Regions from separate parts of the Rahnella sp. PCH160 genome, predicted to be linked through region 3. Evidence: riboswitches for the same ligand, from Rfam matches in the RefSeq annotation. Region 3 holds a riboswitch; each other region holds the start of a gene.
What was found. Region 3 has a riboswitch for thiamine pyrophosphate ahead of thiB (thiamine ABC transporter substrate binding subunit). Riboswitches for the same ligand answer to the same signal wherever they lie in the genome.
Positions count from the first base shown of each region.

Region 1: it holds a riboswitch for thiamine pyrophosphate, as region 3 does, so the genes downstream of both, thiC (phosphomethylpyrimidine synthase ThiC) here and thiB (thiamine ABC transporter substrate binding subunit) in region 3, are expected to answer to the same signal.
Region 2: it holds a riboswitch for thiamine pyrophosphate, as region 3 does, so the genes downstream of both, thiM (hydroxyethylthiazole kinase) here and thiB (thiamine ABC transporter substrate binding subunit) in region 3, are expected to answer to the same signal.

Region 1 covers NZ_JBLOGT010000001.1:1,295,569-1,298,847, forward strand. The annotation lists gene thiC (phosphomethylpyrimidine synthase ThiC) at 1-1,428, opposite strand, end outside; TPP riboswitch at 1,573-1,699, opposite strand; gene rsd (sigma D regulator) at 1,780-2,289, opposite strand; gene nudC (NAD(+) diphosphatase) at 2,388-3,173, shown strand; gene hemE (uroporphyrinogen decarboxylase) at 3,245-3,279, shown strand, end outside.
Region 2 covers NZ_JBLOGT010000001.1:2,153,117-2,156,395, forward strand. The annotation lists gene ACM5QY_RS10070 (glycosyltransferase family 9 protein) at 1-1,007, opposite strand, end outside; TPP riboswitch at 1,313-1,414, shown strand; gene thiM (hydroxyethylthiazole kinase) at 1,449-2,255, shown strand; gene thiD (bifunctional hydroxymethylpyrimidine kinase/phosphomethylpyrimidine kinase) at 2,255-3,055, shown strand; gene ACM5QY_RS10085 (hypothetical protein) at 3,062-3,279, opposite strand, start outside.
Region 3 covers NZ_JBLOGT010000001.1:275,639-278,917, forward strand. The annotation lists gene sgrR (HTH-type transcriptional regulator SgrR) at 1-1,157, shown strand, start outside; TPP riboswitch at 1,198-1,313, shown strand; gene thiB (thiamine ABC transporter substrate binding subunit) at 1,357-2,340, shown strand; gene thiP (thiamine/thiamine pyrophosphate ABC transporter permease ThiP) at 2,316-3,279, shown strand, end outside.

The sequences.
Region 1 (3,279 bases), 1.0 Mb from region 3:
GGTCGTCAGTGGCCCGAGCGTATAGAACGGCGCTTCATGGCAATGCTCGAGTTCTTCGGTCATATTGCGGCGGATCATTTGCATCGGCACATGCCCCGGCCCTTCAATCATCACCTGTACGTCATATTCCCAGGCGATTTTCGTCAGCTCGCCCAGCGTATGCAATTCTGCGAACTGCGCTTCGTCGTTTGCATCCTGAATTGAGCCCGGACGCAGGCCGTCGCCCAGCGAAAGCGAGACATCGTAGGCGGCGCAGATTTCGCAGATCTCACGGAAATTCTCATACAGAAAGCTTTCGCGATGATGCGACAGGCACCATTTCGCCATGATTGAGCCGCCGCGCGAAACAATGCCGGTCAGGCGTTTGGCGGTCATCGGTACGTAACGCAGCAGCACGCCTGCGTGTATGGTGAAGTAATCCACGCCTTGCTCGGCCTGTTCCAGCAGGGTATCGCGGAACATTTCCCAGTTCAGGTTTTCGGCAATGCCGTTCACTTTTTCCAGAGCCTGATAAATCGGAACGGTGCCAATCGGAACCGGGCTGTTACGCAGGATCCATTCGCGGGTTTCGTGGATATAGCGGCCGGTGGAGAGATCCATCACGGTATCCGCGCCCCAGCGTGTCGACCACACCAGCTTTTCAACTTCTTCTTCGATGGAGGACGTCACCGCTGAGTTACCGATATTGGCATTCACCTTCACCAGAAAATTGCGGCCAATGATCATCGGCTCGGATTCAGGGTGGTTGATATTGGCGGGGATAATCGCGCGACCGGCGGCGACTTCCTGGCGCACAAATTCCGCAGTGATATTGGCGGGCAGGTGCGCTCCGAAGCTTTCGCCGGGATGTTGCTGGCGCAGAACTTCTCCGCGGATCCGCTCACGCCCCATATTTTCACGGATGGCGATGAATTCCATCTCAGGAGTAATCATGCCCCGGCGCGCATAATGTAACTGCGTGACATTTTTACCGGCAAGGGCTTTTCGCGGGCGCGGCAGATGCTCGAACCGCAAATGATCCAGTCCTTCATCGGCCAGACGCTGCTGAGTAAAACCGGAGCTGACCTGTGGAAGTTCTTCGGTATCGGCGCGTCCGGTTATCCAGCGGGCGCGCAATTTTTCCAGACCGGTATGCACGTCGATAGTTGCAGACGGATCGCCATACGGCCCGGCGGTGTCATAAACCGGAATCGCTTCGTTTTCTTCAAACTGCGGATTGTCTTTTCCGCCGCCGATCAGCGTCGGGCTGAGCTGGATTTCCCGCATAGGGACACGAATATCAGCGTGGTTGCCCTGGAGATAGATACGTCGGGAATTGGGAAAGGCTTCGCCTTGCAGGCTGTCGATAAACGACTGTGCCTGTGCGCGTTGTTCGCGGCGGTTAGCGGGCTTTTTTTCGGATGTAACGGGTTTCTGGGTACTCGACATAGCAAATTCCTTGTGTTGTTTTCACGGCAAAAGCGTGACAGAACGTAATGGAAAATTGCTTGTCTGGAGGTTTACGGCAGGAGTAAAAATGGGCGGTTGAACGCTGGCGGCCGTATGCAGGCTGATGCCAAATCGCGCTAAACGCATAACATTACTCTTGTTCCCTTCGCGGGTACTAACCCGATCAGGTTCCGCGGATCCCGAATTAACGGTCTCAGCCTGGCATCATCTCCGCGAGGAAATTTTGCACGAGGCACTCCGACAAGAAGCCTCAATATAGGAGGCCGTTTTAAAAACTACAACCCTGAGCAGGGTTTTTATTGTGGCAACGTGTTGTGCAGACGTAACACGTTACGCGGGTTTGGCGAGATGCTCTTCGTTTGCAGAAGGTAATTCTTTGCGACTTTCCGGATCAAAGGCCAGAATGATCAGTTGATCCTCGAGCTGAAAACGCGCATCCAACGCTTCACCCACATCAGATAATGCATAATGAAATGCGAAAGCATTGTCATCATCAATATCATTTTCGGTGTAACTGTCATGGAAAGCCATGATAGCTTCAGTATTGAGCTCGAGTGCGGGGTATATTTTCGCAGCCTGTAATTTTATCTCTGCACCTTCCACTTCATCAATGATCCGCTGATAAAGGTGGAAATGGCCGGCGGACAGATAATCCACCAGGTTATGGCAAAAGTTGTCCAACGCTTTTTCATTCAGCGGTGTATGTTTTTCTTTATTGGGTTTCAGGCCGACCAGTGTGCAGTAAGACACCAGCAGTTCTTTGCGTGCGTGCAGCCATTGATCCACTAACTCATTACTGCCACCAACGCGTTGGGTCAGTCTTTCCAGACGATTTAGCATGGTTGACTCCGTGAGCGAGAAAAAAGTAACCAAAGGTTACTAATATGTAAATATCAACCCCAGATTGTCAGTCTCGTCGAGGTTATGCAACAACAATTATGGAATTACAGATTACAGAACAACATACCGGCTGGTGGGTGATCAGCTATGAAGGCAAGCTGTGGCTGCCTGAAGGTGAACTGCCGTTTGGCAGCGCTGAAAAGTTTGCGCTGACAGGCAAAATTGGGCGTCAGATTGGCGAGTGGCAGGGCGAGCCGGTGTGGATGGTGCGTCAGGCGATGCACCATCACATGGTGTCCGCGCGGCAGATGCTCGATCAGGAACGCGGGCTATTCCAACTGGTCGGGCGCGGCGTGCAACTGTCGGAATTTTACCGTTCGCACAAATTCTGCGGCTACTGCGGGCATGAAATGCAGGTCAGTAAAACGGAATGGGCTGCGCTGTGCGGGAACTGTCGTGAACGGTATTATCCGCAAATCGCGCCCTGCATCATTGTCGCTATCCGCCGGGGTGATGAGATTTTGCTGGCGCAGCATGTTCGTCACCGTAATGGTATTCACACGGTACTGGCCGGTTTCGTTGAAGTCGGCGAAACCCTCGAAGAAACCGTGGCGCGTGAGGTCATGGAGGAGAGCAATATCCGCGTGAAAAACGTCCGGTACGTCAGCTCTCAGCCTTGGCCGTTCCCGAATTCGCTGATGATGGCGTTTATGGCCGACTATGACAGCGGTGACATCGTGCACGATCCGAAAGAGCTGCTCAGCGCGGGCTGGTATCGCTTTGATCAGCTGCCACAGTTGCCGCCGCCGGGAACCATCGCCCGCCGGTTGATTGAAGATACAGTTGCGCTGTGCCGCGCAGAAAGAGATGAAGACGACGTGTAGCAGGAGTGTTGCATGGTAGAATGCCGCCAGATTATTTTCGGGCGGCCCGAATATTGAAGGAAAAAGACAGAATGAATGAGTTGAAAAATGACCGCTACCTGCGCGC
Region 2 (3,279 bases), 1.9 Mb from region 3:
TTTTTAATAAGTACTTCATTTCTCAATGCCATAAAATTGTCATAAACCTCATCGGTTGAAATATGCGCAACATCTTCGTCTGCAGAAGTAATGATTCTGTACGGCACTTTCCATGGCCCCCAGACCAGCGGATCGCTGTTGCCAAAAAGCGCAACAACCGGTTTTCCCACGCCCGCAGCAATGTGCAATGCGCCGCCATCGCTGGTAATAATCTGATTGCACAGAGACATCCCGGCCATGAGTTCACGAAGATTCACGGTATTGAACGGGACCATAATAATATCTTTGCAGGCATTGATAATGTACTTCGCTTTCTCGTCATCCCCGGGGTGACGCTGATTATCTGCTGAGCCGGGAGACCAGAAAAGAATAATTTTGCAAGGTTCATCACGCGCCAACCTGTGAGCGATTTCAATATAATTTTCAACAGACCAACGTTGTTTTTCTTTTCGGGAACTGATCTGTAAACCATATAACGGGAAATTGTAAGTGTTTTTTATTTTGTGAGCTGCGAATTCTATTTCAGATTTAGTCAACCATAAATCCAGTTTCCCCGGTTTGGTATGACAATTTAAAGGCCTGGCGAGTTGAGCCATCTGTTCGACCATATGCATTCCATCTTTCATATAAGGTATTTTATCGGTGACAGAGTCTGGCGCATCACTTCCTATGGCGATAATTCGTTTGGCCCGTGATAATCTCGCCCATTGCAAAGGTCTTTTATTCCAGTTCCCCGCCACGATGGCAACATCATAACCTTCTCGCCAGATAGTCAAGGTGGTAGTAATACGGCGTAAAATGGCTTTTATCTTTTTAGTGTATGAATTTTCGTGGTGTAGTTTTGTATAATGATGAACTTTACTGACGCCGGGATTACCTTCGAGAACCTGTTTGTTGTAAGAATTCACCAGCATATCGACATGATGATTTTTCGCCAGCATAGAAATAAGCGGGGTCGTCAGGATAAGATCACCAATGTTTTCCCGTCTTATTATTAGTATTTTCATTTCTTTCCTCATTAAACACACTGTCATCATGATTACAATTTCATCTCCGACTCTCATCATGCGGGTATTCTATTACGAAATCTGTAACAGAGAGATAATGAAAGTTACCGTTAGGTAGACTTAAACCAAAAAATATAGTTCCACGCTGAGTGTCGGTATAATGAAAAGGTTGTGTTAAAGATTGTTAGTATTCCGTGAGGGGTTTCCGATTTAATTAATACCCTGTTTCTACGCACCGACACCGGAATGAGTTCAGCTTGTGTCAACAAGCCACTTCCCGTAAGCTGATGAAAGAATATATATTTACTAATGACTCGGGGTGCCGCTCTTGCAAAAGAAAGGCTGAGATTTTACCCGTATTACCTGATCTGGATTATGCCAGCGTAGGGAAGTCAGGTATCTCTCCCGATACCGCCTTCTTCAGCGCCGGTGGGGAGAACCATGAACACCCGACCTTCCGTTTTTTCTGGCGCATTAGCCGCCGCTTCTTTGCAACAACTTCGTGCCTCTGCGCCGCTGGTTCATTGCCTGACCAACGACGTGGTGCAATCTTTTACGGCGAATGTCCTGCTGGCGCTCGGCGCTTCACCGGCGATGGTGATTGATCCCGCCGAAGCTGCGCAATTCAGCGCAGTTGCCGATGCCTTACTGATTAACGTCGGCACGCTGACCCGTCCTCATGCTGATGCGATGCTGGCCGCTATTCACGCGGCCAATCAGGCCGGAAAACCCTGGGTGCTGGATCCGGTCGCTGTCGGCGGCCTGAGCTGGCGCACTGAGTTTTGCCTCGAACTTATCAACCTCACCCCGGCCGCCATTCGCGGAAACGCCTCTGAAATCCGCGCGCTCAGTGGCCTGACTGCGTCCGGGCGTGGTGTAGACAGCGGTGATGATTCCCTGTCTGCATTACCCGCCGCGCAACAACTGGCGCGTGAAACCGGGGCGGTAGTGGCTGTTACAGGTGAAACGGATTACGTCACAGACGGCGAGCATAGCTGTTCGGTGACAGGCGGGCACGCCATGATGACCCGCATCGTCGGCACGGGCTGTTCGTTATCCGCCGTCGTTGCCGCATTTGTGGCGTTGCCCGGCGAGCGTCTGGATAACGTTGCTGCGGCATGTCGCGTGATGTCCTGCGCAGGAGAACGTGCCTGCGCTGTAGTAAACGGGCCCGGCAGTTTCACGCCGGAGTTTCTCGATAACCTGTTTTTAATGCGCGAAGAGTGGCTGACCGGGGAAAACGTGTGATGAAAAGAATTAATGCACTGACCATCGCAGGCACCGACCCGAGTGGTGGCGCGGGGATCCAGGCAGATCTGAAAACCTTCTCGGCGCTGGGTGCGTATGGCACCAGCGTGATCACCGCGCTGGTGGCGCAAAACACTCTTGGCGTGCAGTCTGTTTACAACATCGGGCCGGATTTTGTGGCCGCGCAGCTGGATTCCGTGTTCAGTGACGTGCGAATCGACAGCACAAAAATTGGCATGCTGTCGAACAGCCAGATTGTCGACGCGGTGGCAGAAAGGCTGAAGTATTATCAGCCGCCGTTTGTGGTGCTTGATACCGTGATGCTGGCCAAAAGTGGCGATCCGCTGCTGTTGCCGGAAGCCGTCGATGCCGTGCGACGTCTGCTCATCCCGCAGGTTTCAATTATCACCCCAAATCTGCCGGAAGCGGCTGCTTTGCTGGAATGTCCGGTGGCGGTGAATGAAACGGAAATGCGCGAACAGGGTGAAGCGTTACTGGCAATGGGATGCGGGGCGGTGCTGATGAAGGGCGGTCATCTGAGTGATGAAGAAAGCCCGGACTGGCTGTTTTTGGCGGATTCACGCGAGCGTTTTACTGCGCCGCGGGTGAATACCCGGCATACGCACGGCACCGGTTGTACGCTGTCGGCGGCGCTGGCGGCATTGCGTCCGCGTCACAATAACTGGGCGGATACCGTGCGGGAAGCCAAAGACTATTTGCAACAGGCACTGATGCAGGCCGACTCACTGGAAGTCGGTCACGGCATCGGGCCGGTGCATCATTTCCACCGCTGGTGGTAAAACCTGTCAGGCGCGGCGCTGGGTTTCGCTCAGCGCCTCTTCTGCCCGATGAAACATCGTCAGCGCCTGTTGCAGATGTACGGCGTCAAACGGGTTCAGCGGGTAGAACTTCTCTTCCTTGCGCGGGCGCAGCATCACACGAATTTTATCCGCTGAAACCCGTTCAAACCGGTAACTGGCAATATCCTGATTTTCATCATCCTTCCAAGACAGCAACAGCGCAG
Region 3 (3,279 bases):
ACCACTGGCAGGAACTTTCGCCACTACACTGGCGATTTTATCTTCGCCCGGCGATTCATTTTCATCATGGTCGCGAGCTGGAAATGGCGGATATCATCGCCACTTTTACCCGCCTGATGCATTCACACCGGCTGTTCAGTAATCTCGCGTCTGTGACATCGCCGACGCCCAATGTCATCGACATCCATCTGAACGCGCCCGATCGCTGGCTGCCGTGGCTGTTAGGCAATATTCACGCCACGATCCTGCCGCAGGAATGGGAGTCCTTGCCGGATTTCGCCCGCCATCCGGTGGGCACGGGCCCGTATGCCGTGGTGCGAAACCAGAAAACCCAGTTGCGGATCCGCGCGTTTGACGAATATTTTGGATTCCGGGCGCTGATCGACGAGGTCAATATCTGGGTTTTACCGGAACTCTCTGAAGAACTGGTACATTCCGGCGTCCAGCTTCAGGCCGATGAATCCGGCAAAAGTGAGCTTGAAAGCCGCCTTGAAGAGGGCTGCTATTTCCTGATGTTCGACCAGCGCTCGGCCATCGGCCAGAAGGATGAAATACGGGCATGGCTGTGTGATTTACTGAGTCCGATTGCTTTACTGAATGCCGCAGAGCCAATCTATCAGCGCTACTGGTCGCCGGCATACGGCCTGTTGCCCCGCTGGCATCACAAGGCGCTTCAAACACGTCCGCCAAAACCCGAAAATCTGACGCAGATAACGCTGACGTTTTACAGCGAGCATTCTGAACATCACGCCATCTGTAACGCGCTGCGGCCAATACTGGCTTCGGAGGGGATCGAACTGATCATTCAGATCGTGGATTACGCCGTCTGGCACCGTGGCGATGCACACAGTGATCTGTGGCTCGGCAGCGCAAACTTCACATTGCCGTTGGAATTTTCCCTGTTTGCGACGTTCTTTGAACTGCCGCTGACGGCCTATTGCTTCCCGCAAACGATGGATGAAGACGCCGCGTTATGGCACGACGGTAAGCTGTCGATGGCACACTGGAGCGAGAAACAGGTCGCCACCCACCATATTCATCCGCTGTTCCATCACTGGCTGGTTTTGCAAGGCCAGCGCAGTATGCGCGGCGTGCGGATGAACACCCTCGGCTGGTTCGACTTCAAATCTGCCTGGTTCGCGCCCCCCGACAGCTAATCGGACTATCGCATTGCGCCGATAATCACTAGAATGACATCCGTTCTCAACGGGGTGCCTGCACTTGTTAACGCAAGTTTAAATATGGCTGAGACCTGATACCCGTCGAACCTGATCCGGTTAACCCCGGCGGAGGGATTTGAGACTGTGCAATGCTCACTCAAAATCCTTTGCCCCTTTTCTTTTTTGGAGCGCAAAGTTGAAAAAATTATTGTCCTGCCTGCTGTTACTTTCTGCACCTGCCTTTGCTGCAAAACCCGTTCTGACGGTGTACACCTACGATTCTTTCTCTGCCGACTGGGGCCCTGGCCCGGCAATCAAAAAAGCCTTTGAAGCACAATGCGGCTGCGAACTGAAATATGTCGCGCTGGAAGATGGCGTGTCGCTTCTGAACCGTCTGCGGATGGAAGGCAAAAATAGCAAAGCAGACGTTGTGCTCGGGCTGGATAACAACCTGTTGCAGGCCGCTGAGCAAACCGGTCTGTTTGCCAAAGCGCCGAAAACCGACGCAAAACTGACAGTGCCGGGCGGCTGGAATAACACGACGTTTGTGCCTTACGACTACGGCTATTTCGCGTTCGTGTATGACAAAAACAAACTGAAAAACCCGCCAAAAAGCCTCGATGAGCTGATCAACAGCGACCAGAAATGGAAAGTGATTTACGAAGATCCGCGCACCAGCACGCCGGGTCTTGGCCTGCTGCTGTGGATGCAAAAAGTCTATGGTGATAAAGCGCCGGAAGCGTGGCAAAAACTGGCGGCAAAAACCGTGACCGTCACTAAAGGCTGGAGCGAGGCTTACGGCCTTTTCCTCAAGGGCGAAAGCGATCTGGTGCTGAGCTACACCACCTCTCCGGCGTATCACATTGTCGAAGAGAAGAAAGACAATTATGCCGCCGCTGACTTTACCGAAGGCCATTACATGCAGGTGGAAGTCGCAGGTCAGTTGACCAGCAGCAAACAGCCGAAACTGGCTGAACAGTTCATGAAATTCGTCACCACCGAAGATTTCCAGAAAGTCATTCCGACCGGCAACTGGATGTATCCGGTGATCAGTACGCCATTGCCTGATGCCTTCAAACAGCTGACCGTACCGGCGAAATCCCTGCAATACAGCGCCCAGGATGTGGCTACTCACCGCAGCGAATGGATTCAGGCATGGCAGAACGCCGTCAGCCGTTGATCCCCCGCTGGCTTTGGCCGGGCGCGGTGGCGTCACTGGTGATGCTGCTGGTCGCCGCGCTGGCATTAGGCTCGTTGTGGCGTCATGCGCCACACATGAGCGGCGCGTCTGTGTGGCAGGATCCGTATCTCTGGCACGTCATCCGCTTCACCTTCTGGCAGGCGCTGCTTTCGGCGCTCTGCTCGATGCTGCCCGCCATTTTATTGGCCCGCGCCCTCTTCCGCCGCCGTTTTCCCGGCCGCCAGCTTTTATTACGCTTGTGCGCGATGACCCTGGTATTGCCGGTTTTAGTCGCGGTTTTCGGCATTCTCAGCGTGTACGGAAGACAGGGCTGGCTGGCGCAGATTTGCGGCTGGCTGGGCGTGGATTACCATTTTTCGCCGTATGGCTTACAGGGCATTTTGCTGGCGCACGTCTTTTTCAATCTGCCGATGGCGACCCGTCTTTTATTGCAGGCACTGGAAAATATCGCGGTTGAGCAGCGCCAGTTGGCGGCTCAGTTGGGGATGAACGCGTGGCAGCAGTTTCGCTTTGTCGAATGGCCCGCGCTGCGTCGCCAGATTTTCCCGGCGGCGGCGCTGATTTTTATGCTGTGTTTCGCCAGCTTTGCGACCGTCCTTTCCCTTGGCGGTGGCCCGCAGGCGACCACCATCGAACTGGCAATCTATCAGGCGCTGAGTTACGACTACGATTTAGGCCGCGCCGCCACACTGGCGCTGATCCAGCTATTTTGCTGTCTGGCACTGGTGCTGCTCAGCCAGAAACTCAGTCAGGCGCTGCCGGTCGGGCAAACGCATGCGCAGCGCTGGCGTAATCCGGACGATTCCCCGCTGCGCCGCATCACCGACGGCCTGCTGATTGGTCTGGCTTTGCTGCTGATCCTGCCACCACTGCTGGCGGTGATTTTCGATGGTGTGAATCGCGCCGCCATCAGTGTGC